4 regions of the Halomonas sp. THAF5a genome follow, and region 4 is predicted to be linked to each of the others. Evidence: predicted binding sites of a transcription regulator. Region 4 holds the regulator's gene; each other region holds the start of a gene.
What was found. Region 4 encodes sigma-54, which starts transcription at its own class of promoters, with help from an activator protein. Its sites were predicted from a motif close to TGGCACNNNNNTTGCTNT; they were not measured.
Positions count from the first base shown of each region.

Region 1 (7,271 bases), 1.7 Mb from region 4:
CCCAGCAGGCCGCCGCCGATCACCACCGCGCGGCCGCCGCGCTCGGCGGCGCGGGTCAGGGCGGCGGCGTCGTCCAGATCGCGGAAGGCGTGCACGCCGTCGAGTTCGAGGCCGTCGACCGGCGGCAGGGCGGGGGTGGAGCCGGTGGCCAGCACTAGGCGATCGTAGGCGATCTCGCGGCCGCCGACGGTGGTCAGGCGGCGGGCGGCGCGATCGATGCGCTCGACCCGTTCGCCGAGCACCAGCTCGACGCCGCGCTCGGCGTACCAGTCGGCGTCGCGCAGGGTCAGCGCCTCGCGTTCCATCTCGCCGGCCAGCAGCGGCGACAGCAGGATGCGGTTGTAGGCGGGGCAGGCCTCCGCGCCGATCAGGGTGATGCGGCGCGGCGCGCCCTCGCGCTGGACCAGCGCCTCGACCAGTCGCTGGCCGGCCATGCCGTTGCCGACGATCACCAGGTGATCGACGGGCGCCGCGGGCGATGGCATGGGGCCATCGGGCAAGGCGACGGTTGTCGGGTCATCGGGACTCATCTCGGATTCCCTCCATAAACGCAGAAGACGCCTCGACGCTCCCCGGCATTGGGGAGCGTGGAGACGTCTTCGTCTGGACTTCGAGGTGCGATCGCCGTTGACCGCCGAAGGGCCGGGCCCTCCGTTCTCGCCTGTTCCTATCAAGGTTCGGGCCAGGACAGGGTGAAAGTCAGAAAACTCAGAAAGTTAAATAATCATCGCCGGGCGATGACCGCCGCCGGGGCGGCCCCTGACGGCGCCGTCATGCACGCTCCTGGTGCGTCGCGGCATCGAAATGCACGGGGCTGTAGCAGGCCTCGACCACGCCGCGCCGGAGGGGGACGTCGAGCTGGCGGGCCAGGTGGTCCACGACCCTTGCCATCTCGCCGACCTCCGGGCGCAGCCCGGTGAGTCGCTGTGCCACCGGCGGCTCGCCCAGCGGCAGCGTCGACAGATGCTCCAGGGCGCGATCCAGATAGGGCGGCAGGGCCAGCCAGCCCCGGGCCTGGCGGCGGTGCTCGGGCGCCTCGGCCAGCCAGTCGGCGGCGGCGACCAGGGCGCGGATCATGGCCGCGAGGGTGGCGGGGTGGCGCCCGGCCCAGTCGCGGGTCACGCCGAGCATCTTCTCGGGATGGTCGGGCCACAGCTGGGCGCCGGTGGCGACGACATGCCCGCCGCCGCGCTGGGCGGCCTGGCTGCCCCAGGGCTCGCCGACGCAGAAGCCGTCGATGCGCCCCTGCTCGAGGGCCTCGACCATGCGCGACGGCGGCAGGGCGACCAGCTCGACGTCGCGATCGGGGTCGAGGCCGCCCAGGGTCAGCCAGTCGCGCAGCTGGTAGTGGTGGCCGGAAAAGGGATGGACCATGGCCAGCCGCGGACGTGGCGCGCCGCGCCGGCGCAGCCGCTCGGCGAAGTCGCGGGCGTTGACGGCTGGGTCCCGGCCGCCGGGCGAGCCGTCGAGGGGCGTCGCCATGCCTTCCGCCCAGTAGGACGACAGCACCAGGGTATTGCCGTTGCGGCCGAGCACCAGCGGCGCCAGGACGTCGCAGGGCGGCCCGGAGGCGCCGAGGCTCATGGCCAGCGGCAGCGGGGCCAGCAGCTGGGCGCCGTCGAGCATGCCGGCGGCCAGCTTGTCGCGCAGGGTCGACCAGGCGCTCTCCCGCGACAGCGTGACGTCGAGCCCTGAGGCGGCGAAGAAGCCGCCTTCCCGAGCGACGATCGGCAGGGCGGCGTCCAGCAGCGGGACGATGCCCAGGGTCAGTCGGGGACGCTCGGGGGCATGGGGCATGCTCATAGGCCTTTCTCCAGTCCTTCGAGGATATCGATCACGTTGCCGGCCACCTCGCCGATGCGCTGGCCGCGGTCCATGGCCAGCTTGCGCAGCGTCTGGTAGGCCTGGGGCTCGTCGCAGTCCTGGTGCTTCATCAGCATGCCCTTGGCCTTCTCGATGCGCTTGCGGTCGGCGAGCTGGGTGCGGGTGCGGTCGAGCTCCTGGCGCATCGACTGGAAGGCGTCGAAGCGGGCCACGGCGACCTCGAGGATCGCCCGGACCCGGGTCGGCACCAGGCCGTCGACCACGTAGGCGCTGACGCCGGCCTTGAGGGCGGCCTGCATGGAGTCAGGGTCGTGCTGGTCGGCGAAGAACACCACCGGCCGCGGGTTCTCCCGGTTCAGCTGCGACATGCTGTCGAGGGTGTCGCGGTCGGGGGATTCCATGTCGATGATGACCACGTCGGGCGCGTGTCGCTCGACCATGTCGTTGAGGCTGGCCGGGCTCTGCAGGTGGCAGATCACTTCGTGCCCCTCCTGGCCGAGGGCCTCCTCGACCATGGCGGCGCGCACGCTCTCGTCGTCGACCAGCAGGATTCGCAAGGGCTGGGGCATGGCATAGGGCTCGTGATGGGGAAACGGTCAGGCCCTGTTCATGCAAGAGCCATTCCAGCCGCATCGGCGCCGAGCGTCGGTGGTGCATCGGTCGCCGGCGCCGTCCTTTTGCACCACGAAGGAGCGGAGCGGGGCAAAAAATGCCGCCGGCTGGTGCGGGCAAGATCGCCGAGACGGCCGCGATGGCTTGAGTGCCGACGCTTTCCTTCCGCCTGGCATGCCGTTTGCTTTTCTCATGGAAAGACATTCCCGAGTCGCCACGGCGGCGACTCACGGCAACGACGCCCACCCCCGTGCCCACCCGGCATGGCGGTGGGCGTCGTCGTGTCGGGACCATGATCGAGGAGAGCAGCATGCAACAGGCGCGCACCACCTGCCCCTACTGCGGCGTCGGCTGCGGCGTCACGGCCGACATCGAGGACGGGCATATCACCGGCGTGGAGGGCGACGGCGACCACCCGGCCAACTACGGGCGGCTGTGCGTCAAGGGCTCGGCGCTGGCCGAGACCCTGGGCGATCACGGCCGCCTGACCCGGCCCCGGGTCGACGGCGTCGAGGTCGACTGGGACACCGCCCTCGAGGCGGTGGCCGGCCGCCTCCAGGCCACCCGCGAGCGCGCCGGCGATCACGCCGTGGCGGCCTACCTGTCCGGCCAGCTGCTGACCGAGGACTATTACGTCGCCAACAAGCTGTTCAAGGGCTTTCTCGGCACGCCGCATCTGGATACCAACTCGCGGCTGTGCATGGCCTCGGCGGTGGCCGCCTACAAGCGCTCGCTGGGCGCCGACGCCGTGCCGTGCAGCTACGAGGACCTGGAGGAGGCCGAGCTGGTGGTGCTGGTGGGGTCCAACCTGGCCTGGAACCATCCGGTGCTCTATCAACGCCTGCGCACCGCCAAGAGTCGCAATCCGCTGATGCGGGTGGTGGTGATCGACCCGCGGGTCACCGACAGCTGCGAGATCGCCGACCTGTACCTGGGGCTCAGGCCCGGCAGCGACGCCCGGCTGTTCACCGGCCTGCTGGCCTGGATGGCCGACAAGGGCCGGCTCGACGACGTCTATCTGGGCAAGCATACCGACGGGCTCGACGCGGCCCTGGCCGCGGCCCGCGAGGACGACGTGTCCATCGCGGCCATCGCCGCCGACTGCGACGTCGACGCCGAGCGGCTGGAGACCTTCTTCTACTGGTTCGCCAGCCAGCTGCACGTGGTGACCCTCTACTCCCAGGGCATCAACCAGTCGTCCAGCGGCACCGACAAGTGCCAGGCGATCATCAACTGCCACCTGGCCGGCGGCAAGATCGGCCTGCCCGGCGCCGGGCCGTTCTCGATCACCGGCCAGCCCAACGCCATGGGCGGCCGCGAGGTGGGCGGGCTGGCCAACCAGCTCGCCGCCCACATGGACTACGACTCCCCCGGCGCGCGCGACCGCGTGACGCGCTTCTGGGCCACCGACCACCTGACGCCGACCCTGCCCGAGGCGCCTGGGCACAAGGCGGTGGCGCTGTTCGAGGCCATCGAGCGCGGCGAGATCCAGGCGCTGTGGGTGATGGCCACCAATCCCGCGGTCAGCCTGCCCGACGCCAATCGGGTGCGGGCGGCGCTCGAGACGTGCCCGCTGGTGATCGTCTCCGAATGCATGGCCGACACCGACCTGCTGCCCTACGCCGATATCGTGCTGCCGGCCTCGTCGTGGTCGGAGAAGGACGGCACCGTGACCAACTCCGAGCGTCGGATCTCGCGCCAGCGCGGGATGCTGCCGCCGCCGGGCGAGGCGCGCCACGACTGGTGGATTGTCTGCGAGGCGGCGCGCCGGCTGGGTTTCGGCGAGGCCTTCGACTACGGCCATCCCGGCGAGATCTTCGCCGAGCACGCCCGGCTCTCCGGCTTCGAGAACGCCCCCGGGCAGCCGGGCCACGAGGCGCGGCCGTTCGACATCTCGGCGCTGGCGGGGCTCGACCGCGCCGGCTACGACGCCCTGGCGCCGATCCAGTGGCCGGTGACCGCCGAGGCCCCCCGCGGCACCGCGCGGCTGTTCGAGGACGGTCGCTTCGCCACCGCGGACGGCCGGGCCCGGCTGCTGCCGGTGCGTCCGCGCGGCCCCGAACAGGCGCTCAGCGCCGCGCGTCCGCTGCGCCTCAACACCGGCCGGGTGCGCGACCAGTGGCACACCATGACCCGCACCGCCCGGGCGCCGCGGCTGATGAATCACCGCGCCGAGCCCTTCATCGAGATCACCCCCGAGGACGCCGCCGCCTTCGGCGTCGGCGACCAGCAGCTGGCGCGGCTGACCGGCGCAGGCGGCGAGTACCGCGCCCGGGTGCGGCTGACTAAGGGCCAGCGCCGCGGCGAGGCCTTCGTGCCGATGCACTGGACCGACCGCTTCACCGGCGCGGCGCGCACCGGCGGCCTGCTCGCCGCCCATCTCGACCCGATCTCCGGCCAGCCCGAAGCCAAGCACGGCGCGGTGAGCCTGGCGCCGCTGGCGGTGGGCTGGGAGGCGACCCTGCTGATCGCCCCGGGCGAAGCCGGCGACTTCGAGGGGCGCGACGACGGCGCCTACTGGGCGCGCATCCCGCTGGACCACTGCCAGCGCTGGCAGCTGGCCGGCGGCGAGCCGGACGATGCGCCGCGCGACTGGCTGGCCTGGGTGCGGCAGTGGCTGCCCACGGCGCCGAGCCTGTGGAGCGATGACCCGGCCGGCGGTCGGCTGCGCGCCGCGGGGCTCGAGAACGGCCGGCTGCGCTGGTGGCTGATGGTGGCGCCGCCCGCCGAGCTGCCGGGGCTTTCCTGGCTCGATGCGCGCTTCGCCGAGGCGACGCTCGAGGGCGACGTGCGTCGCCGGCTGCTGGCCGGCTGCGACGCCGGCGAGGCCGATGCCGGCCCGCTGGTGTGCAGCTGCCATCAGGTGGGCCAGACGACCATCGTCGAGGCCATCCGCGCCGGCGACGCCAGCGTCGAGGCGCTGGGCGCACGGCTCGCCTGCGGCACCCAGTGCGGCAGCTGCATTCCCGAGCTCAAGTCGCTGGTCGAGGAGCATGCTCCGGACACCGTCGACGCCGGCGCCGATGCCCAGGCGCTCGATTCCACGACACAAGAGGAGAGTGGCCATGCGCGCTCCGAGCAAGCCAAGATCCCCGTTCGCGTCGCCTGATGCCCTGCGCCGCGGTTTCTCTGCCCTGGCCCGGCTGGGCTCGGCCAGGCTGGGCCTGTCGCCGCGTGGGAGGGCCGGTCGCGTCGGCGAAGCGGACGATGACGCCGCGCGGGTCTCGCGGCGCGGCGAGTGTCGCCCCGGGCGGGTCCATCTGGTCGGCGCCGGCAGCGGCGACGTCGAGCTGCTGACGCTGAAGGCCGCGCGGCTGCTGGCCCAGGCCGATGCCGTGGTCTATGACCGGCTGGTCGGCGAGGAGGTGCTGGCGCTGATCCCCGCCGGCCGCGAGCGCTACTACGTCGGCAAGGCCAGCGGCCACCACAGCGTGCCCCAGGACGAGATCGGCGCGCTGCTGGTGACGCTGGCGAGGCAGGGCAAGTCGGTGGTGCGTCTCAAGGGCGGCGACCCCGGCGTGTTCGGCCGCATGGGCGAGGAGCTCGCGGCCCTGGCCGAGGCCGACGTCCCGGCGGAGATCGTGCCCGGCATCACCGCCGCCTCGGCGGCCTGCGCCTCGATGGGCATTCCGCTCACCGACCGCGCCCACGCCCAGCAGCTGCGCTTCGTCACTGCGCAGCTGTGCCGCGAGGGCGGCGCGCCGGATTGGCAGGCGCTGGCCCGCCGCGACGAGACCCTGGTGTTCTACATGGGGCTGGCCAAGGTCGAGGCGATCTGTGCCGGGCTTCGTGGCGCCGGTCTGCCCGACGACTGGCCGATCATGCTGGTGGCCAACGCCAGCCTGCCCGAGCAGGCCGCCTTGACCGGCACCCTGGCGGACATGCCGGCGCGCCTCGCCGAGACGCCGCTGCCGTCGCCCTGCCTGATCGTGGTGGGCAGCGTGGTGCGCATGGTCGAGGCCCACCCGGCGGCCATGGCGCGGTCTGAGGCCGGCCCATCCCGGGCGTGACGTTGGCGGCCTTGCCCGGTCAGTCGTTATCGTTGAGGGTGGCGTCCAGAGTCAGCAGCGCCGCCTGCCAGGAGGCGGCATCGGCGGCGGCATCGTAGGCCAGGGGCAGGTCGTGCTGGGCGGCGAAGGCATCGGCCTCGGGGTTCGTGAAGCCGTGACTGGCCCCCGGATAGTTCGTCACCATGACGTCGGCGCCCTGGGCCTTGAGCGCCCCGGCCATCGCCACCAGGTCGTCGCGCGCCACGAAGCCGTCCTCGGCGCCATTATGGATGCGCACGCTGCCCTCGAAGGCCTGGGGCATGTTCACGGCCACCGTCGGCACCCCGTGAAAGCTGATCGCGGCCTCGAGCGGCATGCCGGAGAGCGCCATGTTCATCACCACGCTGCCGCCGAAACAGTAGCCGATCGCCGCCATGCCGCCATCGGCCACCGCCGGATGCTCCCCCAGCCTGGCCATCGCGGCCTCGAGCCTGGCGCGTGCCGCCGGCCAGTCCTGCATCACTCGGCTGGAGAACTCCTTGGCCTCGGCGGGGTGTCCCGCCAGCTTGCCATCGCCGTACATGTCAACGGCCAGGGCCACGAAGCCGAGTGCTGCGAGCTGATCGGCCCGCGCCCGGGCATAGCCGTCCAGTCCCCACCATTCGTGCACCACCAGGACCGCCGGCTGTGGCTGGTCGATGCTGGCATTGCGTGCCAGGTAGCCCTGATAGGTGGTGCCGCCGGTGGCATACTCGAAGACCTCTCCGACCACGCGGGGCCCGGACTGCAGGGCGACCTGCTCCGCCTTGGGCGAGGAGGCGGGCTCGTTCTGGGCCTGAACGCCGA
Region 1 covers NZ_CP045417.1:831,235-838,505, forward strand. The annotation lists gene FIU83_RS03780 (NAD(P)/FAD-dependent oxidoreductase) at 1-485, opposite strand, end outside; gene FIU83_RS03785 (CmpA/NrtA family ABC transporter substrate-binding protein) at 772-1,803, opposite strand; gene FIU83_RS03790 (ANTAR domain-containing response regulator) at 1,800-2,393, opposite strand; gene FIU83_RS03795 (nitrate reductase) at 2,747-5,545, shown strand; gene cobA (uroporphyrinogen-III C-methyltransferase) at 5,502-6,446, shown strand; gene FIU83_RS03805 (dienelactone hydrolase family protein) at 6,466-7,271, opposite strand, start outside.
Region 1: the regulator sigma-54 is predicted to act here: its motif matches at 2,607-2,624, upstream of FIU83_RS03795 (nitrate reductase).

Region 2 (7,271 bases), 380 kb from region 4:
AGCGGGGCCCGCGTCGTGAGATAGGAGCAGGATCGGTTGCTCCCTTCCGCGGCGTCAGGGACGCGGTGAGCCCATTATCTCGATCAGGCGCGCCTCCTGGGGGGCGCCCTGGACCCGCTCCAGGCGGCCGTCGTCGCCGCGATAGTAGGTGGTGGGCGTGGCCATCAGGCCGAGGCTCTCGAAGCGCTGGTTGTTGGCCCGCACCTGCTCCTCGATCTCCCGGGGCTGGGCCGAGGCCGCGATGCCGTCGTCGCTTCGCCGGTGCGCCTTAAGCGCCCGGGCGGGATCCTCGGCGCCGAGCAGGGCGGCGGCCTTGGCGGGGCTGTCGTGCTCCAGGATGCCGACCATGACATGGCGCAGCTGGACCCGGCCCGCCTCGACCCAGGGGCGGCTCTGCTCGTGGAAGCGCGCGCAGTAGGGGCAGTTGGGGTCGGTGAAGGTGTAGAGGATGCGCTCGGCGCCCGGGTCGCCGTCGCGGATCCAGTGGCTCTCTTCCAGCGTCTGCCACACCTCGGTCTCCTGGGCGCGGCGCACGTGCTCGTCCAGGGGCGCGGCGGAGAGGTCGTTGCCCTCGGCGTCGATCAGGGTGCCGACCACCGCATGCTCGCCATCCGGGGTGAGGTAGACGGCCATCTCGCGGCCGCGATGGCTGGCGGCGAAGCCTTCGAGCCCGCCGGGCGCCTCGAAGCGGGCGTGCACCTCGAGCCCCTCCGCTACCAGCGCCTGGATCGGCGCCGGCCAGGCGGTGTCGGCGGAGAGGGGGAGGGCGGCGGCCAGCGAGAGCAGGCCGGCCGTCAGGGAGAGGGGACGCATCGTGATCTCCTTGTGTGAGGCGCGGTGGTGACGCGCGTCGTCATGTCCCGGCGAAGGGGCGTGAGACGGCGTCACGGGTGACGAGGGGACCCCGCGCCGTGCTCCGAAGTTCCCATCCTGACACGCCGGCATTAGCCGTGGATTAATCCCTGCCGCCGCGTGCGGGACGCAATGTCGCAGCCCGCTCCCCGTCAACGGCCGGGCAGGGTAAGCTCGAGCTTTCCCCTTGAGCCCATGGAGTCGACCGACATGCGCCTCGCTGCCCGCCCGCTATTCCTGCTCTCTCTGCTCTCCCTGCCGCTGCTTGGTGTCGCCGCCCAGGCTGACGCCCTCACCGTCGAGGGCGCACACGTGCGCGCCGTGCCCCCCGGGTCGGCCACTACCGCCGCCTTCATGACGCTGACCAATCCAGGCGAGACGGACCGGGCGCTGGTTGGCGGCGCCTCGCCGCTGGCCGGCCACCTGGAGCTGCACAACCACGTGATGGTCGACGGCGTGATGCAGATGCGCCGGGTCGAGGCGATCCCGCTGCCGGCCGGCGAAAGCGTGCGACTGGTGCCGGGCGGCTGGCACCTGATGATGTTCGAGCTGGCCGCCACCCCGGTCGAGGGCGAGCGCGTCGAGCTGACCCTGACCCTCGACAACGGTGAGACGATGACCCTCGAGGCGCCGGTCCAGCGGGTGCAGCCGATGGAGATGTCGGACCAGGCCGGCACGGGTCACGACGACATGGCCCATGGTGAGATGGGCAAGCATTCGGCGCACTGATCACGCCCGTTGGCCATTCCCGTCGATCATCCGGGCTGCACCAGCCACAGGCTGCGATAGGGCGCGAGGCTCGTGTCGCCCGACCAGGGCGCATCCGCCAGCAGGTCGTGCCAGTCGGGGGCGGCCAGGGCCTCGAGGGCGAGCGGCTGGCGCTGGTCGGTGACGTTGTGGATCGCCAGCAGGCGGCGACCGTCGTCGAGCGGGCCACGCTCCAGCACCAGCAGCGCCGGCGGGGTGGGGAGCACGCGCTGTGGCGCATCCGGGTGGAAGCAGGGCTCCCGGCGACGCACCGCCAGGCGCCGTTTCAGGGCCAGGAACACCTCGCGGGTCGGAGTGTTGCGGCTCTCCAGCAGCTCCTCGAGCGCCGGCCGCTGCCAGCGGTGACGGTTGATCGCGCGCAGGCGGCCGGTGCGCTCGACCCCCTCCAGGTCGTTGAGGGTGGCCGTCAAGGAGTGGAGATAGAGGGCGGGAATGCCCTGCAGGGCCAGCATCAGGTGCTGGCTGCACAGGAAGCGCTCCACCTGCCAGGGATCGGCGCCGCGGCGCGTCCCCCGCATCGCCTCGAACCAGGTGATATTGATCTCGTAAGGGACGTCGCGCCCCTGGGCGTCGCTGCGCATGCTGACGAACCCCCCGAAGCGATGCATCAGCTCGAGCAGGGCCTCGACCTCATGGGGTGGCAGCCAGCCCTCCAGCGGCCGCACCCCGATGCCGTCGTGGCTGGCGGTGAAGTTGACGTAGCTGCAGCCCGGCGGCAGCGCGGGCAGGCTTTCGAGCCAGCTCGCCAGGGTGGCCGCCTCGCCGCTGGTCAGGGTATGCAGCAGCAGCGGCGGCAGCGGGAACTGGTAGACCAGGTGCGCCTCGTCCGGCATCGCCGGCCCCCCGTCCGACAGGCGATCGAGGCCAAAGTAGCTGAGGTTCTCCCGATGGGGCACGTTGGTCTCGGTGAGCAGCAGCGTGCCCGGCGCCAGGTGGTCGACCACGGCACGCAGCAGCCGCACCACCTCGTGGGTCTCGGGCAGGTGGATACAGGCGGTGCCCGGCCGCTTCCAGAGGAAGGCGATGGCGTCCAGGCGGATGACCCGCGCGCCCTGCTCCAGGTAGAAGAGCAGGATGCCGACGAACTCCAGCAGCACGTCGGGGTTGGCGAAGTTGAGGTCGATCTGGTCCTCGGAGAAGGTCGCCCAGAGGTGGCGGGTGCCCCGGCGGGTGGGCACCGGCACCAGCAGCGGGCTGCTGCGCGGTCGGACCACGGCCGAGAGGTCGGTCGCCGGGTCCATCTCGATGAAGTAGTCGCGCCCCGGCAGGCTGCCGCTCAGGTAGTCGACGAACCACAGCGACTCCCGGGAGACGTGGTTGAGCACCAGGTCGACGACGAGGTCGCCCCGCGCGGCGAGGCGGCGGATGTCGGACCAGTCGCCGAGCCCCGGGTCGACCTCGCGGTAGTGGATCACCGAGAAGCCATCGTCGCTGCTCCAGGGAAAGAAGGGCAGCACGTGCACGCCGCTGAAGGTCTCAGGCAGGCGCGCCTCGAGGAAGGCCTCGAGCACCGCCAGGGGCGGGGTGTCGCCGTCGAGCAGGCTGTCGCCGTAGGCGATCAGCCACTGGTCGCGCTCGCTCCATAAGGGGGCGGTGGCCTCCGCCCCGGGCGGGGGGAGGGCACCGCGATGGTGCGAGAGCCGCGTCAGCAGGCGGCGCAGTACCTCCTCACGGCGCGGCCCGTAGAGGACGCCAAGGTGCTCGCGGGCGCGAGCCGTGAAGTCCGTCGTGTCCAGGGGGCGGGCGAGCGAGCGGGGCGTAGGCATGGCGACCTCCATCGGCCTGGGGATACCGGGAGCTTGCAGGACTCGTGCCAGCCACGGTTGCTGGGCGCTCTGCCCCTGAACCGTTACAATGCCGCGACAGTTTCCTACGACGTCGGGTTACCCCCTATGCATTGCCCCTTCTGTGGCGCCAACGACACGCGCGTGACCGATTCCCGCCTGGTGGTGGAGGGGGATCAGGTGAGGCGGCGTCGGCAGTGCGCGGCCTGCGGCGAGCGCTTTACCACCTACGAGACCGCCGAGCTGGTGATGCCCCGGGTGATCAAGTCCGACGGCACCCGGGAGGTCTTCGACGAGGCCAAGCTGCGCGCCGGCATGCTGCGCGCCCTGGAGAAGCGCCCCGTCAGCGCCGAGTCGATCGAGGCGGCGGTGGAGCGCATCCGCCAGCACCTGCGGGCCCGCGGTGAGCGTGAGATCCATGCCCGGGACATCGGCGAGGAGGTCATGCAGGCCCTCAAGCGCCTCGACCAGGTCGCCTACATCCGCTTCGCCTCGGTCTACCGCCGCTTCCAGGATATCGACGAGTTCCGCGCCGAGATCGACCGCCTGGCCCAGGAGCCCGGCTTCCCCGACGACCCCGCCGGAGGGCGATGATGAGCGCCCCGACCCTGCCCGAGACCTGGATGGCCCGCGCCCTGAAGCTCGCCGAGCGCGGCCGCTATACCACCGATCCCAACCCCCGGGTGGGCTGCGTGCTGGTCAAGGACGAGCGGGTCGTCGGCGAGGGGTGGCACGAGCGGGCCGGCGAGCCCCATGCCGAGGTCCACGCCCTGCGCGCGGCGGGAGAAGCCGCGCGCGGCGCCACCGCCTACGTGACCCTGGAACCCTGCTCCCACCAGGGCCGCACCGGCCCCTGCGCCCGGGCGCTGGTGGAGGCCGGGGTGGCCGGTGTCGTCGTCGCCATGCAGGACCCCAACCCCCAGGTGGCCGGCCGGGGCATCGCCCTGCTGCGCGAGGCCGGCATCGCGGTGACGGTGGGCGTGCTGGAGGACGAAGCGCTGGCGCTCAATCCCGGCTTCGTGATGCGCATGTCCCACGGCCGGCCCTTCGTGCGCCTGAAGATGGCCATGAGCCTCGATGGCCGCACCGCCATGCGCTCCGGCGAGTCCCAGTGGATCACCGGGCCCCAGGCGCGCCGCGAGGTGCAGCGCCTGCGCGCCCGATCCAGCGCCATCCTCACCGGGGTGGAGTCGATCATCTTCGACAACGCCCGGCTCACCGTGCGCGCCGAACAGCTGGCGCTGCCCGAGGGGGAGGCGATCGCCGCCCGCCAGCCGCTGCGCGTGGTGGTCGATTCCCGCCTGCGCCTGCCTCTGGCGGCGGCCTGCCTGCGCGAGCCGGGTCGTACCCTGGTGGCGACCCTCGCCGATCATGAGCCCGAGCGGCGCGTACGGCTCGAGGAGGCCGGCGCCGAGGTGGTGGTGATGCCGGCGGGCGCCGACGGCCGGGTCGACCTCGACGCCCTGCTGCACCACCTGGCCGAGGCGGAGCAGGCCAACGAGGTGCTGCTCGAGACCGGGGCGACGCTCGCCGGTGCCATGCTCGAGGCGAACCTGATCGACGAGATGCAGCTGTTCGTGGCGCCGACCCTGCTTGGCGGCGAGGCGCGCCCGCTCTTCGCGCTGCCCGGCCTCTCGCTGATGGCCCAGCAGAAGGGGCTCGAGATCCTCGATATCCGCGCCGTGGGCCAGGACTGGCGCATCACCGCCAGGCCCAGGGGCCGTTCCGATATCTCGTGACCGCATGAAGGGAGCGCCGCAGCAGGCCTGAGAGGAGGTCCTGCGCCAGGGATGGCGCCGGTAGCGCCCAGGGATGGGTTTACAGCGCCTCCTCGATGGCCTGCTGGCGGTGCTCCGAGACGCATGAGTTGGGATTCCATGAGGCGCGGCGTTAATGGCCTGACGGCGCTCGTCAATGCGCCACGGCTGTCCTCCGTGGGCGCTCACCAACTCGCCACGGCGGCTATCCACTGGCGCCCACCGACGCGCCACGGTACCCTGACGCGGTTTCGAGGTGGCGACGCCGGAGGGCGACCCGATCGTCGCGGGACCGCGACGGCCACCACGCTGAATCAATGGAGACTCCATGGTGCACTCCTCATCCGGGGGCCTGGCCCCTATCGCAGACCTGGTCGAGGACATTCGTCAGGGCAAGATGGTGATCCTGATGGATGACGAGGATCGCGAGAACGAAGGCGACATCATCATGGCCGCCGAGAAGGTCGAGGCCGAGCACATCAACTTCATGGCGCGCCACGCCAGGGGGCTGATCTGCCTGCCGATGACCCGCGAGCGCTGCGAGCGTCTCCAGCTGCCGCTGATGGTGCGCGACAACGGCTCCGGCTTCGGCACCAAGTTCACGCTCTCCATCGAGGCCGCCGAGGGCGTCACCACCGGGATCTCCGCCGCCGACCGGGCGCGTACCGTCCAGGCCGCCGTGGCCCGCGACGCCCGGGCGGAGGACATCGTCCAGCCCGGCCACATCTTCCCGCTGATGGCCGAGCCCGGCGGCGTGCTGCGCCGCGCCGGCCACACCGAGGCGGCCTGCGACCTCGCGGCCCTGGCCGGCCTCGACCCCAGCGGCGTGATCTGCGAGGTGATGAACGAGGACGGCAGCATGGCGCGCCGCGCCGAGCTCGAGCGCTTCGCCGTCGAGCATGGCCTGAAGATGGGCACCATCGCCGACCTGATCCACTACCGCATCCACAATGAGCAGACCGTGCAGCCGGTGGAGTCGAGCCCGGTCGAGACCGCCTTCGGCGAGCTCACCCTGCACGTCTTCCGCGACAGCATCCAGGGCGCCCATCACCTGGCGCTGGTCAAGGGACATCCGCATCCCGAGGCCCCGACCACGGTGCGCGTGCACCTGGCCAACGTGATGCGCGACCTGCTCGCCCTGCAGAAGGGCGAGCGGGCGAGCTGGACCGCTCACCAGGCCCTGGCCGAGGTGGCCGGCGCCGAACACGGCGTCTTCGTGCTGCTCGACGACGGCCGCCCGCACCAGGACCTGCACGACCTGCTCGAGGTGTTCCTCGAGCGGCGTCGCCCGCCGCGCACCAGTGACTCCGACGGCGCCGGCAACTACCTGACCATCGGCACCGGCTCGCAGATCCTGCGCCACCTGGGCGTCGGCAAGATGCGCCTTCTGAGCTCGCCCTGGAAGTTCTCCGCCCTCTCCGGCTTCGACCTCGAGGTGGTGGAGCGCCTGGAACCCGGCGAGCCCGCGCCTGGCGAGGCGCGCGACGACTGACGCCGCGCCCGTCTTCATCATGACGGCATGGCCTCCGGCCATGCCCCCGGACCCTTCCGTACCGGATCTTTCAGGACATAGAACCATGCAACCGATTTCCCAAGTCGAAGGCAGCTTCGTCGACGTCGATGGCCGCTACGTGATCGTGGTCGGCCGCTTCAACCACCACGTGGTGGATAGCCTGGTCGAGGGCGCCGTGGACAGCCTGACCCGCCACGGCGTGGACGCCGAGAACATCGACATCGTCCACGTGCCCGGCGCCTGGGAGCTGCCGCTGGCGATCAAGCGCGTGCTGAAGGTGGCGCGTCCCGACGCCGTGCTCGCCCTGGGCGCGGTGATCCGCGGCGGCACCCCGCACTTCGAGTACGTGGCCGGCGGCTGCAACGCGGCCATGGGCAACCTGCAGCTCGAGTTCGACACCCCGGTGGCCAACGGCGTGCTGACCGTCGAGTCCATCGAGCAGGCCATCGAGCGAGCCGGCACCAAGGCCGGCAACAAGGGCGCCGAGGCGGCCATGGCGGCCATGGAGATGGTCTCGCTGCTGCGCTGCTTCGGCGACGCCGACGGGGGTGAGGCATGAGCGGCGAGCGCAGCCGGGCGCCCTCCAAGGCGCAGCAG
Region 2 covers NZ_CP045417.1:2,952,558-2,959,828, reverse strand. The annotation lists gene dsbG (thiol:disulfide interchange protein DsbG) at 55-813, opposite strand; gene FIU83_RS13425 (copper chaperone PCu(A)C) at 1,063-1,581, shown strand; gene FIU83_RS13420 (sugar phosphorylase) at 1,608-3,386, opposite strand; gene nrdR (transcriptional regulator NrdR) at 3,513-3,998, shown strand; gene ribD (bifunctional diaminohydroxyphosphoribosylaminopyrimidine deaminase/5-amino-6-(5-phosphoribosylamino)uracil reductase RibD) at 3,998-5,143, shown strand; gene ribBA (bifunctional 3,4-dihydroxy-2-butanone-4-phosphate synthase/GTP cyclohydrolase II) at 5,490-6,653, shown strand; gene ribE (6,7-dimethyl-8-ribityllumazine synthase) at 6,739-7,233, shown strand; gene nusB (transcription antitermination factor NusB) at 7,230-7,271, shown strand, end outside.
Region 2: the regulator sigma-54 is predicted to act here: its motif matches at 3,419-3,436, upstream of FIU83_RS13420 (sugar phosphorylase).

Region 3 (7,271 bases), 1.5 Mb from region 4:
CGCCGCGCGGGAGGTTGTTGAGCAGGAAGGTATCGGTATGCATGGCCGTCTGGCTGACCCGGCCATCCACCAGCAGGCGCACCCGATGGTCCTCGCGCAGCTCGGGTTGGATGCCAAGAGTCACCTGGACGTTGCCGGCCGCGCCGGTGGGCAGGGTCTCCTCCTGGCCGGGCGAGAGGATGCCGAAGCGATCGTAGGGCATGAACGGCTGCCCCGGCGCCGCCGCCTCGGGCGCGCCCTGCGCTCCTTGCACCGCGGGCGCCATGCCCGCCGTCTCGCCGGGGCTCGGCACCACGGTGAGCGGGTCGAGGGTCACCGCCTCGCCGCCGCCGTCGGGGTTGTCGGTGAAGACCACGTTGCCCTGGGCGTCGGTGGTGCGGTAGATGGTCTGGGCGTGAGCCGCCAGGCTCAACGACAGCCCCAGCGCCACCATGGCCAGTGCCTTGTTCATGCGCCGATTCCTGCGTTGCCGATGGGTTTCCCTTTATGATGCAAGACTAGCCTAGAAGCCGCCCCCGAGGAACGCGGATAGCGTTTCCGGGCGACATTGACGCCGAGGCCGGGGATGACACGGCCCGATGACGAGAGGAGACGCGGCATGGACGCCTGGCAGACGGTAATCGTCCTCACCCTGATGGCCGGCATGGCGATGCCCCTGGGCGCCTGGTTGGCGCGGGTGGAGTGCATCCCGATCGACTGGCTCGAGAACGAGCTGCGCCACGGTATCATCGCCTTCGGCGGCGGGGCCCTGCTCTCCGCCGTGGCGCTGGTGCTGGTGCCGGACAGCCTGCCGGCCCTCGATATCGCCACCGCCACGGCCTGCTTCGTGGCCGGCGGGATGGCGTTCATGGCCCTGGACATCGCCCTCAACCGCAGCGGCACCTCGGCCAGCCAGCTGGCCGCCATGCTGGCGGACTTCGTGCCCGAGGCCCTGGCCCTGGGCGCGGCCTTCGCCCACGGCAGCAGCGGCAGCCTGCTGCTCGCCGGCCTGATGGCCCTGCAGAACCTGCCCGAGGGCTTCAACGCCTACCACGAGCTGCGCCGCTCCACCCCCTACACCAGCCGGCGGCTGATCGGCCTGTTCTTCGCCATGGCCTGGCTGGGGCCGCTGGCCGGGCTGGGCGGTTTCCTGTGGCTGGCGCCCTACCCCACGGCAGTGGCGATGATCATGCTGTTCGCCGCCGGCGGCATCCTCTATTCGGTGTTCCAGGACCTCGCGCCCCAGGCCAGGCTCGAGCGCCACTGGGGGCCGCCCCTGGGCGCGGTACTCGGCTTCGCGCTGGGCCTCGTCGGCCATATGCTGCTCGATTGACCCGCTGCGACCGGCGGCGACTCGCATAAAAAAGAGGCACGCCCGGGGCGTGCCTCTTGCGATGCGGAGGGCGGCGCCGGGGCGCCGCGGGCTCAGCAGCTGTAGTACATGTCGAACTCGACCGGATGAGTGGTCATGCGCAGGCGCTCCACGTCTTCCTCGAGCAGCTCGATGTAGGCATCGATCATGTCGTCGGTGAAGACGCCACCCTCGGTCAGGAAGGCGCGGTCGGCGTCCAGCGCCTCGAGGGCCTGGTCCAGGCTCTCGGCGACGGTCGGGATGGACTTGCCCTCTTCCGGCGGCAGGTCATAGAGGTTCTTGTCCATGGCGTCGCCAGGATGGATCTTGTTCTTAATGCCGTCGATGCCGGCCATCAGCATCGCCGCGAAGCACAGGTAGGGGTTGGCGGTCGGGTCGGGGAAACGAGCCTCGACGCGCTTGCCCTTGGGGCTCGCGGTGTAGGGAATGCGGATGGAGGCGGAGCGGTTGCGGGCGCTGTAGGCCAGCATGACCGGCGCCTCGAAGCCCGGCACCAGACGCTTGTAGGAGTTGGTGGAGGCGTTGGTGAAGGCGTTCAGGGCACGGGCGTGCTTGATGATGCCGCCGATGTAGTAGAGCGCCATCTCGGAGAGGCCCGCGTACTCGTCGCCGGCGAACTGGTTCTGGCCGTCCTTCCAGAAGGACTGGTGGACGTGCATACCGGAGCCGTTGTCGCCGACCAGCGGCTTGGGCATGAAGGTGGCCGTCTTGCCGTAGGCGTGGGCGACGTTGTGCACCACGTACTTCATTTCCTGAAGTTCGTCGGCCTTCTTCACCAGGGTGTTGAACTTGACGCCGATCTCGTTCTGGCCGGCGTTGGCGACCTCATGGTGGTGCACCTCGACGGTCTGACCGATGGCCTCGAGGGTGTTGCACATGGCGCCACGGATGTCGTGGAAGCTGTCGACCGGGGGCACCGGGAAGTAGCCGCCCTTGACCCGCGGACGGTGCGCCAGGTTGCCGCCCTCGACCTGGCGGTCGGTGGCCCAGGCGCCCTCCTCGGAGGTGATTTTGTACATGGCGCCTTCGATGTCGGCCTTCCAGTGCACCTCGTCGAAGATGAAGAACTCGGGCTCCGGGCCGAAGAAGGCGGTGTCGCCCAGGCCGGAGGACTGCAGGTAGGCCTCGGCGCGCTTGGCGATGGAGCGCGGATCACGCTCATAGCCCTGCATGGTGGCCGGCTCGATGATGTCGCAGCGCAGGATCAGGGTGGCATCTTCGGTGAAGGGGTCGAGGAAGCCGGTGCCGTCTTCCGGGCGCAGGATCATGTCGGACTCGTTGATGCCCTTCCAGCCGGAGATGGAGGAGCCGTCGAACATCTGGCCGTTCTCGAAGAACTCCTCGTCGACGTCACGGGCCGGAATGGTGACGTGCTGTTCCTTGCCTTTGGTGTCGGTGAAGCGCAGGTCGATCCACTTCACGTCATGTTCTTCAATCAGGGCGAGCGTCTTCTCGGACATGAGGTCCTCCACAGTGAGCTGGGCTGAAAAGCTGGAGCGGTGGCGGGGCCGTGGTGCGGGCCGGTTCCCACGACGTTGTAGCATGTCGTCGGGCCGGTGCCCACGGCCACGATGCCGCCGCATGGCCTGCCAAGAGGAATGCAGGGTGCGTGCCAATCTTGCACCATCTCACGACACCCTGCCCATAACCCATTGATAAAAATGAAGCTTTATCAAAACTTCCTGCCACCTTCCGTGCACCAGAATCGCAACCCGGGCCATCGGCGTGGCGTGCCTCGCCCCCTTCCGCACCATTTGCGTGCAGCTAGATCGCCAGTTGCACCGCATTGAAGCAAGCAAGCGTCCTCTGTCACCTCGCGCTCCCTTGCCGCCATGACCTCTCTCATGCGGGCGACAGTCGGAAGGTCAGCTTGGCAACACAGAAATATCAGTCCGGCGTCCGTTGATACGTGTTAACACCAAAAACTACACTCGTTTACATGACGGCGCCGGCCCGGGGTGGCGCGACCCCCCGGAGGGGTGGCGCGGGTTCTGGAGTGAGCGCCATTCCGACGCCCAGCGCCCAACCAGGGGAGCCGACCCGAGCATGATCGTCTGCAGCATCCTCCTCGATGCCCGCGCCTCGGGTGCCGGCCTGCCGCGACGCCTGGCGGCGCTGAGGCCCCTGCGACAGCGCCGCGACCTGCACCTCGAGGTGCTGCTGGCCGACGATACCGGCGATGCGCGCCTGCACCGCCTGGCCACTCGCCACGACGTCCACCTGATCGCCACCGAGGGGACCCCGCTCGGTGACCGCCTCAACACCGTGGTGGCCCACAGCCAGGGCCAGGCGCTGCTGTTTCCGGCCCCGGGGCGCCCCCTCTCGCCGGCCTGGCTGGTGGACACCCTGGCCGAGGTCGAACACCACGTCCGGGACGCCGTGGTGCTGACGGCCGGCCGCCCCAACCGGCTGTCGCTGTTCTGGCAGCGCCTGCGCCACCGCGCCCTCACCGATACCCTCTGCGTCTCCCGCGCCTGGTTCGAGCGCATCGGCGGCTGCGACCCCTCGCTGGACGCCGAGGCCCTGCCCGACCTGATCGCGCGGCTGCATGCCTGCCAGGCGCGCGTCACCGCCATCGAGGCCTGAAGCGCCCGCTGGCGGCCCTTTCGGCCCGTTCCAAGCCACTGATATCTGGTCGTGACGGAAGATTCACGGCGACAAAGCTGGTAGCCGTCATCGCCCTGCCCCTATAATGCGCCCCCAATTTTGTCAGCAGGATCCCGTCGTGATCGAGAATCTTCGCAACATCGCCATCATCGCTCACGTCGACCACGGCAAGACCACCCTGGTCGACAAACTGCTCAGCCAGTCCGGCACTCTCGACCGCAAGGCCGAGGGGCAGGAGCGGATCATGGACTCCAACGACCAGGAGAAGGAGCGCGGCATCACCATCCTGGCCAAGAACACGGCGATCCGCTGGCAGGCCCCCGACGGCCAGGACTACCACATCAACATCGTCGACACCCCCGGACACGCCGACTTCGGCGGCGAGGTCGAGCGCGTGATGTCGATGGTCGACTCCGTGCTGCTGCTGGTCGACGCCGTCGACGGCCCGATGCCCCAGACCCGCTTCGTGACCCAGAAGGCCTTCGACCAGGGCCTGAAGCCGATCGTCGTGGTCAACAAGATCGACCGCCCCGGCGCGCGCCCTGACTACGTCATCGACCAGATCTTCGACCTGTTCGACAACCTCGGCGCCAGCGACGAGCAGCTCGACTTCCCGATCATCTACTGCTCGGCCCTCAACGGCATCGCGGGTCCCGAACCGGACCAGCTGGCCGAGGACATGACGCCGATGTTCCAGTCGATCATCGACATCGTCGAGCCGCCCAAGGTCGAGCTCGACGGTCCCTTCCAGATGCAGGTCTCGGCGCTGGACTACAACAGCTACGTCGGCGTCATCGGCCTGGGCCGCATCACCCGCGGCAGCGTCAAGCCGAACCAGCAGGTCACCGTGGTCAGCAAGGAAGGCCAGGAGCGCCGCGGCAAGATCGGCCAGGTGATGACCCACCTGGGCCTGGAGCGGGTGCAGACCGACGAGGCCACCGCCGGCGACATCGTCTGCATCACCGGCATCGACGCCCTGGCGATCTCCGATACCCTGTGCGACCCGGCCGCCGTCGAGGCGCTGCCGGCGCTGACCGTCGACGAGCCGACCGTCTCCATGACCTTCCAGGTCAACGACTCGCCCTTCGCCGGCAAGGACGGCAAGTTCGTCACCAGCCGCAACATCAAGGATCGCCTCGAGCAGGAGCTGATCCACAACGTGGCGCTGCGCGTCGAGCAGGGCGACAGCCCCGAGAAGTTCATCGTCTCCGGGCGCGGCGAGCTGCACCTCTCGGTGCTGATCGAGAGCATGCGCCGCGAGGGCTTCGAGCTGGCCGTGGGGCGTCCCGAGGTGATCATCCGCGAGATCGACGGGGAGAAGCAGGAGCCCTACGAGGAAGTGATCATCGACTGCGAGGAGCAGCACCAGGGCTCCATCATGGAAGAGCTCGGCTACCGCAAGGGCGAGCTCAAGAACATGAACCCGGACGGCAAGGGCCGCGTGCGCCTGGACTTCATCATCCCGGCGCGTGGGCTGATCGGCTTCCGCGGCCAGTTCCTGACCCTGACCTCCGGCACCGGCATCCTCACCAGCCGCTTCGACCACTACGGCTCGCTCAAGCCGGACGCCTCGGTGGAGCGTCGCAACGGCGTGCTGGTCTCCATGGTCTCCGGCAAGGCCCTGGCCTACGCCCTGTTCGCTCTGCAGGATCGCGGCAAGCTGATCATCGAGCACGGCACCGAGGTCTACGAGGGCATGCTGGTGGGCATCAACAACCGCGCCGAGGACATGGTGGTGAATCCTACCAAGGCCAAGAAGCTCGACAACATGCGCGCCTCCGGCAACGACGAGAACCTGGTGCTCACGCCGCCGGTTCGCTTCACCCTGGAGCAGGCCATCGAGTTCCTCGATGACGACGAGCTGGTCGAGATCACCCCGAACCACATCCGGCTGCGCAAGAAGCACCTGACCGAGAACGAGCGCAAGCGCGCCAGCAAGAAGTAAGCCGGCCCGCCGCCGACAGAGCCCGCCCATCGGCGGGCTCTGTCGTTTGTGGCCACCGCGTTCGGCCCCGCGCCCCGGCGACGGCTATGCTGTGATGGGCAGGCCGGAGGCCGAGCTCACCCACCCAAGGAGTGCCGTCATGCACAAGCACGTGGAATGGGACGATCCCGGCGAGAGGAGCGTCCTGGACTACTACGCCGACCATCCCGACGACTACCGTCCGCCCCAGCGCGGCAGCATCCTCTCGGCCAGCTACCGGGGGTTCACCGTCCGGGTACGGGTCGAGGCGCGGGTCGAGGAGACCAACATCGGCGAGGTGGTGGCGCTGATCGCCGACGACAACGGGCGGCGCCAGCAGGCCGCCGGCGACCTGGCACTGGGCGACACGGTGCGCCTGCCCGACGCCTTCCGCGCCCTCGAGCCTCGCCACCCCGAGGAGTCGGAGGAGCCGGACGAGTCGCAAGACTGATCCCGACGGCGGTGGCTACCGGCCACCGCCAACGTCTCCTAAACGCTGGCCGACTAGCCAGCCAGGCCCTCGTGCCGCAAAGTTGGCGGCACAGGCTCACAAGGCCCATCAAGGCAATCCCGGATTCCCATGAGCACGCATAACGTCTGGACCCACAAGGGCACCTTCCTGCTGGCCGCCGTCGGCTCGGCCGTCGGGCTGGGCAACCTCTGGCGCTTCCCCTACCTGACCGGCGAGAACGGCGGGGGGGCCTTCATCCTGGTCTACGCCCTGACCATCTTCGCCGTGGGCATTCCGATCCTGATCGCGGAGATCATGCTGGGCCGCAACAGCCGGCGCAGCCCGATCATGGGCATGCGCTTTCTCACTCGCACCCACCAGACCTCCCGCGCCTGGGAATCGATCGGCTGGCTGGGGGCCGCCTCGGCCTTCCTGATCCTGAGCTTCTACTCGGTGATCGCCGGCTGGGCGATCCACTACACCGGGCTGATGCTGACCGGCGGGCTGGCCGAGATCGACGCCGCCGGGGCCGGCCAGCGCTTCGATGCGCTGCTCGCCTCGCCGACGCTGCTGACCCTCTACCACACCCTGTTCATCGCCGCCTCGGCGCTGATCGTTGGCCTCGGCATCCACAAGGGCATCGAGGCGGGCCTGCGCCTGCTGATGCCGTCGCTGTTCGTGATCCTGCTGGTGGTGCTGGGCTATGGCGCCGTGGTCGGCGACATCGGCGCCGCGGCGAGCTTCCTGTTCACCTTCAACCTGGCGGACCTGAGCCTCGAGGGCTGGCTGGAGGCGATGGGACAGTCGTTCTTCACCCTGAGCCTCGGCATGGGCGCGATCATGGCCTACGGCGCCTACATGCCGGGCGAGTCCTCGCTGACCCGCACCGCCTTCGCGAT
Region 3 covers NZ_CP045417.1:286,422-293,692, reverse strand. The annotation lists gene FIU83_RS01310 (DUF4124 domain-containing protein) at 1-451, opposite strand, end outside; gene FIU83_RS01305 (ZIP family metal transporter) at 599-1,312, shown strand; gene glnA (glutamate--ammonia ligase) at 1,405-2,811, opposite strand; gene FIU83_RS01295 (hypothetical protein) at 3,398-3,937, shown strand; gene typA (translational GTPase TypA) at 4,077-5,903, shown strand; gene FIU83_RS01285 (hypothetical protein) at 6,043-6,372, shown strand; gene FIU83_RS01280 (sodium-dependent transporter) at 6,502-7,271, shown strand, end outside.
Region 3: the regulator sigma-54 is predicted to act here: its motif matches at 2,949-2,966, upstream of glnA (glutamate--ammonia ligase).

Region 4 (7,271 bases):
ACCATGAGCCTCGCCCCACCCCAGCCACACCGCCCCCTCGACGACGGCCCGCTGGTCGACCGCCTGCGCCATGTCCGCCTGCTGGCCATGGACGTCGACGGCGTGCTCACCGACGGGCGCCTCTACTTCCAGGCCGACGGCCTCGAGGTCAAGGCCTTCCACACCCTCGACGGCCATGGCATCAAGCTCGTCCAGCGCGCCGGCATCGCGGTGGCACTGATCACCGGGCGCGACTCGCCGATGGTCAGCCAGCGCGCCGCCGCGCTGGGGATCCAGCATGTCTTCCAGGGCGCCGAGAAGAAGCTCGTCGTGCTGCGCGAGCTGTGTGCCCGGCTGGGCCTCGCCCTCGAGCAGGTCGCCTACTGCGGCGATGACATGCCCGACGTGGCCGCCATTCGCCGGGCCGGGGTCGGCATCAGCGTGCCCGGCGCGCCGGCCTACATCCGCGACCAGGCCGACTGGATCACCGAGGCCGCAGGCGGCCACGGCGCGGTGCGCGAGATCTGCGACACCCTGCTGCAGGCCCAGGGGCACTGGGACGCCGTGCTCGACACCTACCTCCACGGCGCGAGCTGAGCCATGGGCCTGCCGCGCCCGGGCTTTCGCACCGGCCTGGTCCTGCTGCTGCTCGCCCTGGGGGGCGGGCTGGCCGTGCTCGACCTGCAGGAGGCGCCGGCACCCGGCCCCGTGCCGGGCGACGGCTCGGGCGAGCCCGACTACTACCTGGAGGACGCCCGCCTGACGCGCTTCGATGCCTCGGGCGAGCCGCATCAGCGCCTCGACACGCCGCGCCTGACCCACACCCCCCACGATGACGTCACCCGCCTTGCACGGCCCGAGGGACGGCTACTGGACCGCTCGGGCCGGGTCTGGCTCGCCAGCGGCGACCACGGCACCCTGGGCGCAGGGGGCAACCCGCTGACCCTGACCGGCGACGCGCGCCTGCTGGCCCCGGCGGAGCGCTGGCAGCTCGACACCGAGGTCCTGCATTTCGACGCCGACCGCGGCCATGCCTGGAGCGAGACCCCGGCGCTGCTTCGCCAGCCGCCCCAGCGGATGCGCGGCAAGCGCTTCGACGCCTGGATCCATGACAACCGCGCCCGTCTGACCGACAATGTGCGCGGCCACCATCCGCCCGACACCCGCGAGGACCCCGAGTCATGATGCGAGCCTTCTTCGCCCCCCTGCTGACCCTCGGCGTCATCGGCCTGCTGCTCGGCAGCTCTCCGGCCCTGGCCCTCGAGGGCGATGCCAGCGCCCCGATCCAGGTCGAGGCCGACCGCCTCGACCTCGACGACCGCGCGGGCACCGCCGTCTATACCGGCGACGTGGAGATCCAGCAGGGCAGCATGCAGCTGACCGGCGCACGGGTCGAGATCCAGCGCAACGACCAGGGCCAGCTGACCCGGGCCACCGCCACCGGCGAGCGTGCCTACATCGAGCAGCGGCCCGCCCCGGACGAACCCCTGGTACGCGGCTGGGGTCGCACCGTGGTCTATCACGTCGCCGAGCGTCGCATCGAGCTGATCGACCGCGCCGAACTCCACCAGGGCGGGGACACCTTCGATGGCGGCTACCTCGAGTACTTCCTCGACCGTCGCGTCGTCCAGGCGCGCGCCGACGCCCAGGGCGTCGGGGAGCGCCAGCGCGTGCGCATGACCCTCGAACCCGAACAGCAGGATGGGCCGTGATGAAGACCCTGAGGGCCGAACACCTGGCCAAGAGCTACAAGCGCCGCCGGGTGGTGCAGGACATCAGCCTCTCCATCGAGCAGGGCCGGATCGTCGGCCTGCTCGGTCCCAACGGGGCCGGCAAGACCACCTCCTTCTACATGATCGTCGGCCTGGTGCGCGCCGATGCCGGCGCGGTGCATATCGACGACCGGGACCTGTCGACGGCGGCCATGCACGAGCGCGCCCGGGCCGGCATTGGCTACCTGCCCCAGGAGGCCTCGATCTTTCGCAAGCTGTCGGTCGCCGACAACATCATGGCGATCCTCGAGACCCGCCGCGACCTCGACCGCGCCGGCCGCCAGCGCCGGCTCGAGGAGCTTCTCGAGGACTTCCACGTGACCCACATCCGCGACAACCTTGGCATGAGCCTGTCCGGGGGCGAGCGCCGCCGCGTGGAGATCGCCCGGGCGCTGGCCACCGAGCCCGCCTTCATCCTCCTCGACGAACCCTTCGCGGGGGTCGACCCGATCTCGGTGGGCGAGATCAAGGGCATCATCCGCCAGCTCAAGGCGCGCGACATCGGGGTGCTGATCACCGACCACAACGTGCGCGAGACCCTCGACATCTGCGACACCGCCTACATCGTAGGCGACGGCCGCATCATCGCCGAGGGAGATGCCGAGGCGATCCTCGCCAACCAGCGGGTGCGCGATGTCTACCTGGGTCAGGACTTCCGCCTCTGACCGTCCGATCGATCGCAATACCCTGATGCACATGTCGTTATTCGCCTACGGCATGCTGCTTGCGCATGGCACGATTGTTGCTAATTCTTCGGTTGCACCTCCCGCACCCAGCCGCTAGGGTGGAAATTTTCGGCACGTCGAGGGAACTCCTCTCATGGCCATGAAGGCTTCCCTGCAGCTTCGCGTCGGCACCCAGCTGACCATGACCCCCCAGCTCCAGCAGGCCATTGCCCTGCTGCAGCTCTCGACCCTGGACCTGCGCCAGGAGATCCAGCAGGCGCTGGAATCCAACCCCTTGCTGGACGTCGAGGAGGAGTTCGGCGAACAGGCGGTGAGCGAGACGCCCGACGACGACTGGGCCAGCGAGATTCCCGACGAGCTCAGCACCGACAGCGACTGGTCCGATACCTATCAGGACCTGGGCGGCGCGCCCGCCGGCGGCGAGGCGCCGGACTTCGAGCGCCAGGCCGCGGGCCAGAGCCTCCAGGGGCACCTCGCCTGGCAGCTGGCGATGACCGACCTGGACCCGCAGCAGATGCGCATCGCCGAGAGCCTGATCGACGCCGTCAACGCCGACGGCTACCTCATCCAGCCCCTGGACGAGATCCGCGACGGCCTCAAGGCCCAGGGCCTCACCGGGCTGCGTGGCCGGGAGGTCGAGCAGGTGCTGCTGCGCCTGCAGCAGTTCGAGCCCACCGGCGTCTTCGCCCGCGACCTGCGCGAGTGCCTGCTGCTGCAGCTCGCCACCCTGCCCGACGACACCCCGCTGCTGCCCCAGGCCCGGCGCCTGGTGCGCCAGTTCCTCGAGGCGCTGGCCGGCGATGACCGCCGCCTGCTCAAGCGCCGCCTCGGCCTCGACGACGACGCCCTCGATACGGCGATCGGCCTGGTGCGATCGCTGGATCCACGCCCCGGCAGCGCCTTCGGCGAGGGCGACAGCGACTACGTGATCCCCGACTTGGTCGCCCGCCACACCCACGAGGGCTGGCAGGTAGAGCTCAATCCCGAGGCGATGCCACGCCTGCGCATTCAGCCCGACTACGCCGCCCTGATCCGGCGCGCCGACAAGAGCGCCGACAACCAGTTCCTCAAGGACCACCTGCAGGAGGCGCGCTGGCTGATGAAGAGCCTCGCCAGCCGCAACGACACCCTGCTGCGGGTGGGCCGCGAGATCATGGCCCGCCAGCTCGACTTCCTGGAGCACGGCGAGGAGGCCATGAAACCGCTGATCCTGGCCGATATCGCCCAGGTCGTGGAGATGCACGAATCGACCATCTCGCGGGTCACCACCCAGAAATTCATCCATACGCCGCGCGGCATGTTCGAGCTCAAGTACTTCTTCTCGAGCCAGGTGGGCGGCGGCAGCGGCGAGGGCGACGCCCACTCCAGCACCGCCATCCGCGCGCGGATCCGCAAGCTGATCCAGGACGAGCCGCCGCGCAAGCCGCTCTCGGACAGCCGGCTGGTCGCCCTGCTCGACGAGGCCGGCATCAGCGTGGCCCGGCGCACGGTGGCCAAGTATCGCGAAGGGATGGGCATCCCCTCCTCCAGCGAACGAAAGCGGCTGAGATGAGGCCCCTGTTCGGCCTCCCGCGGCGCCGAAATGACCAGGCCCCATCCCTGCGCAAACGGTTGAATTGACGCCGTTCGCACCGCGCCACACCGCCCCCGACCGAGGGGGTATGCAGGACGCTAAAAAGGGTTACAATCGACCCACACCCCGAAAGAGCAAGGAGCGTGTCATGCAAGTCAACATCACCGGCCATCATGTGGAACTGACCGACGCACTGCGTGACTATGTGCAGGAAAAACTGACCCGCGTCGAGCGTCACTACGACAACATCACCAACGTGCAGGTCACCCTCTCCGTCGAGAAGGAGCGCCAGCAAGCCGCCTGCACCCTGCATGCCGCCGGTGCCGACCTCCATGCCGAGGCCATGGAGAACGACATGTACGCCGCCATCGATGCCCTGGCCGACAAGCTCGACCGCCAGCTGGTCAAGCACAAGGAAAAGGCCCAGGCCCGCGCCCAGGGCGCCGGCGCGCGCTGACGCCATCATGACACTGGACGCCATCCTGCCCCCCGAGCGCACCCTCTTCGATGTGCCCGGGGGAAGCAAGAAGCGGGTGCTGGAGTTCTTCAGCACCTTCATCGCCCAGAACACGCCCAGCCTCGACAGCCAGGAGGTCTTCAGCCGCCTGATCGGCCGCGAGCGGCTGGGCAGCACCGGGATCGGCCACGGGGTGGCCATTCCGCATGCCCGCAACCCGCACTGCAAGGCCCCCATCGCCGGCTTTCTCAAGCTGGCCGAGCCGGTGGACTTCGACGCCATCGACGGGGAACCGGTGGACCTGGTCTTCGTGCTGCTGGTGCCCGAGGAGGCCGACGAGGCCCACCTCGCCCTGCTGGGGCAGGTCGCCGGCGTCATGAACGACGCCGACACCCGTGGGCGCCTGCGCCACAGCACGAGCCAGCGGGAACTCCATGAGCACCTCATGGAGGCCATACGCCAACAGGCCCCGAGCGGCCGTCAGGGCGGCTGACCCCCGGGGCACCGCCCGCCCCTACGCGACCAGGAGACCCCGCATGCAGCTCGTGATCATCAGTGGCCGGTCGGGTTCCGGCAAGTCGATCGCGCTGCAGGCGCTGGAGGACCTGGGCTACTACGCCATCGACAACCTGCCGGCCATGCTCCTCGGGCCGCTGGTGGACGAACTCCAGCAGGGCAAGAGCCTGCGCTCCTCCATCGCCGTCAGCATCGATGCGCGCAACCTGCCGGACGCCCTGGCGCGCTTCCCGGAGCTCCTCGACGACCTGCGCGCCCGGGAGCTCGCCTGCCAGGTGGTCTACCTGACCACCGATGCGCGGATCCTGCTGGAGCGCTACTCCCATACCCGCCGCCGCCACCCCCTCACCCGCGACAGCGACATGAGCCTGGCCGAGGCGATCGATACCGAGGAGCAGGCCCTCTCGGAGATTCGCGACCTCGCCGATCTGGTAATCGACACCACCCGGCTCTCGGTGCACGAGCTGCGCGGGCGCATCACCGACCAGGTGGCGGGCCATCGCGCCGAGCAGATGACGCTGACCGTGGAGTCCTTCGGCTTCAAGCGCGGCGTGCCGCTGGATGCCGACATCGTCTTCGACGCCCGCTGCCTGCCCAACCCCTACTGGGATCCTGAGCTGCGCGACGCGACGGGACGCGATCCCAGCATCGTCGCCTTCCTCGACGGCTACCCGGTGGTCGCCGAGATGCACGACGATATCCTCGCCTGGGTGGAACGCTGGCTGCCGCACTATCGCACCAGCCAGCGCAGCTACCTGACCGTGGCCGTCGGCTGCACCGGCGGCCAGCACCGCTCCGTCTACCTCGCCGAGCGGCTGGCCGCCCACCTGGCATCGCGGCACGCCGGGGTGCGGCTGCGCCATCGCGAGCTGGGCGTGCAGGTCACCCTCCCCGATGCATCGGCGGGTGACGACGCGCCGCAGGAAGGAGGCTGAGGCGTGCCGAGCCGCAAGCTGACCCTGACCAACCGCCGCGGCCTGCATGCCCGCGCCGCCACCAAGCTGGTGCAGTGCTGTCAGCCCTTCGACGCACGGGTCACCGTGCACCGGGACGGCCAGCAGGCGGACGCCGGCAACATCATGTCGCTGCTGATCCTCGCCGCCCCCTGCGGCACCGAGCTCGAGGTGCACACCCAGGGCGCGGAGGCCGACGCGGCCCTCGAGGCGGTCGCCGCCCTCTTCGAGGCCCGCTTCGACGAGGACGCCTGAGTGGCAACCGCCGGGCGCAGGATCATGCCGCCACAAGAAATGCCATTCACCCTTTTGAAGCCTCATCTATGGAACTGATCCAGAGTGGCAAGTATTCCCTTGTCCACTATGACGCCGAGCGAGACCACTTCATCAAGACCTTCCAGCCGAAGACCTTCGACCGCCTGCGTTACGCGCTGCGCATTCGTCCCTACCCGGGGCATAACGTCGTCCTGATAGCGAAGCGCCTGGAGGCACTCGGCATCGCCACGCCGACCATCGTCGAGACGCAACGATACCGCTCGGTGACCGAGAACATTCGCGGCACCCCCCTGAAGCGGCTCATCCTGGATTCACCCATGCTTCAGGAGCAGTACCTGGATGCGCTGACAGCCTTCGACCACCACGGCATTCATTGTCGTGGCCTGCATACCAACAATTTTCTGGTCCGTGACGAGCGCCTGTTTGCCATCGACCTCGATGCCTACAAGGCACCTCGCTGGCTGCGTTACTCTCGCCGCGAGTATCTGGACTGCCTGAGACGCTCCCTGAAGGGTGAGGAGGCGTTCCTCTTCGCGCGTCTGCTTGAACGGCTGGGCCTGGACGAGCACTATCAACCGCTGAGATGAGCGTCTCCAGGCCCAGCATGGCTCAGCCGCCGGCCACCACCATCTCGTCGATCAGCCAGCTGCCGGTGTGGATGCTGCCGCGGGTGTCGGTATCGTTCCCCACGCCGGCGAGCCCCTGGAACATCGTCTCGAGGTTGCCGGCGATGGTGAACTCCTCCACCGGATGCTGGATCCTGCCGTCCTCGACCCAGAAGCCCGCCGCCCCGCGGGAGTAGTCGCCGGTCACGCCGTTGACGCCCTGCCCCATCAGCTCGGTGACCAGCACGCCGCGGCCCATGCGCTCGAGCAGCGCCTCGCGGCTCTGAAGCGGCGCGGTGATGCGCAGGTTGCGGGCGCCGCCGGCGTTGCCGGTGGTCTCGAGGCCCAGTCGACGGGCGCTGTAGGCCGAGAGCATGTAGCTCGCCAGGCGACCGTCGCGGACGAAGACGTTGTCACGGGTCTGCACGCCATCGTTGTCGAAGGGCGAGCTCGC
Region 4 covers NZ_CP045417.1:2,574,669-2,581,939, forward strand. The annotation lists gene FIU83_RS11635 (HAD family hydrolase) at 4-576, shown strand; gene lptC (LPS export ABC transporter periplasmic protein LptC) at 580-1,164, shown strand; gene lptA (lipopolysaccharide transport periplasmic protein LptA) at 1,164-1,691, shown strand; gene lptB (LPS export ABC transporter ATP-binding protein) at 1,691-2,416, shown strand; gene FIU83_RS11655 (RNA polymerase factor sigma-54) at 2,571-3,989, shown strand; gene raiA (ribosome-associated translation inhibitor RaiA) at 4,159-4,467, shown strand; gene FIU83_RS11665 (PTS sugar transporter subunit IIA) at 4,475-4,960, shown strand; gene rapZ (RNase adapter RapZ) at 5,004-5,918, shown strand; gene FIU83_RS11675 (HPr family phosphocarrier protein) at 5,922-6,191, shown strand; gene FIU83_RS11680 (hypothetical protein) at 6,260-6,799, shown strand; gene pmbA (metalloprotease PmbA) at 6,822-7,271, opposite strand, start outside.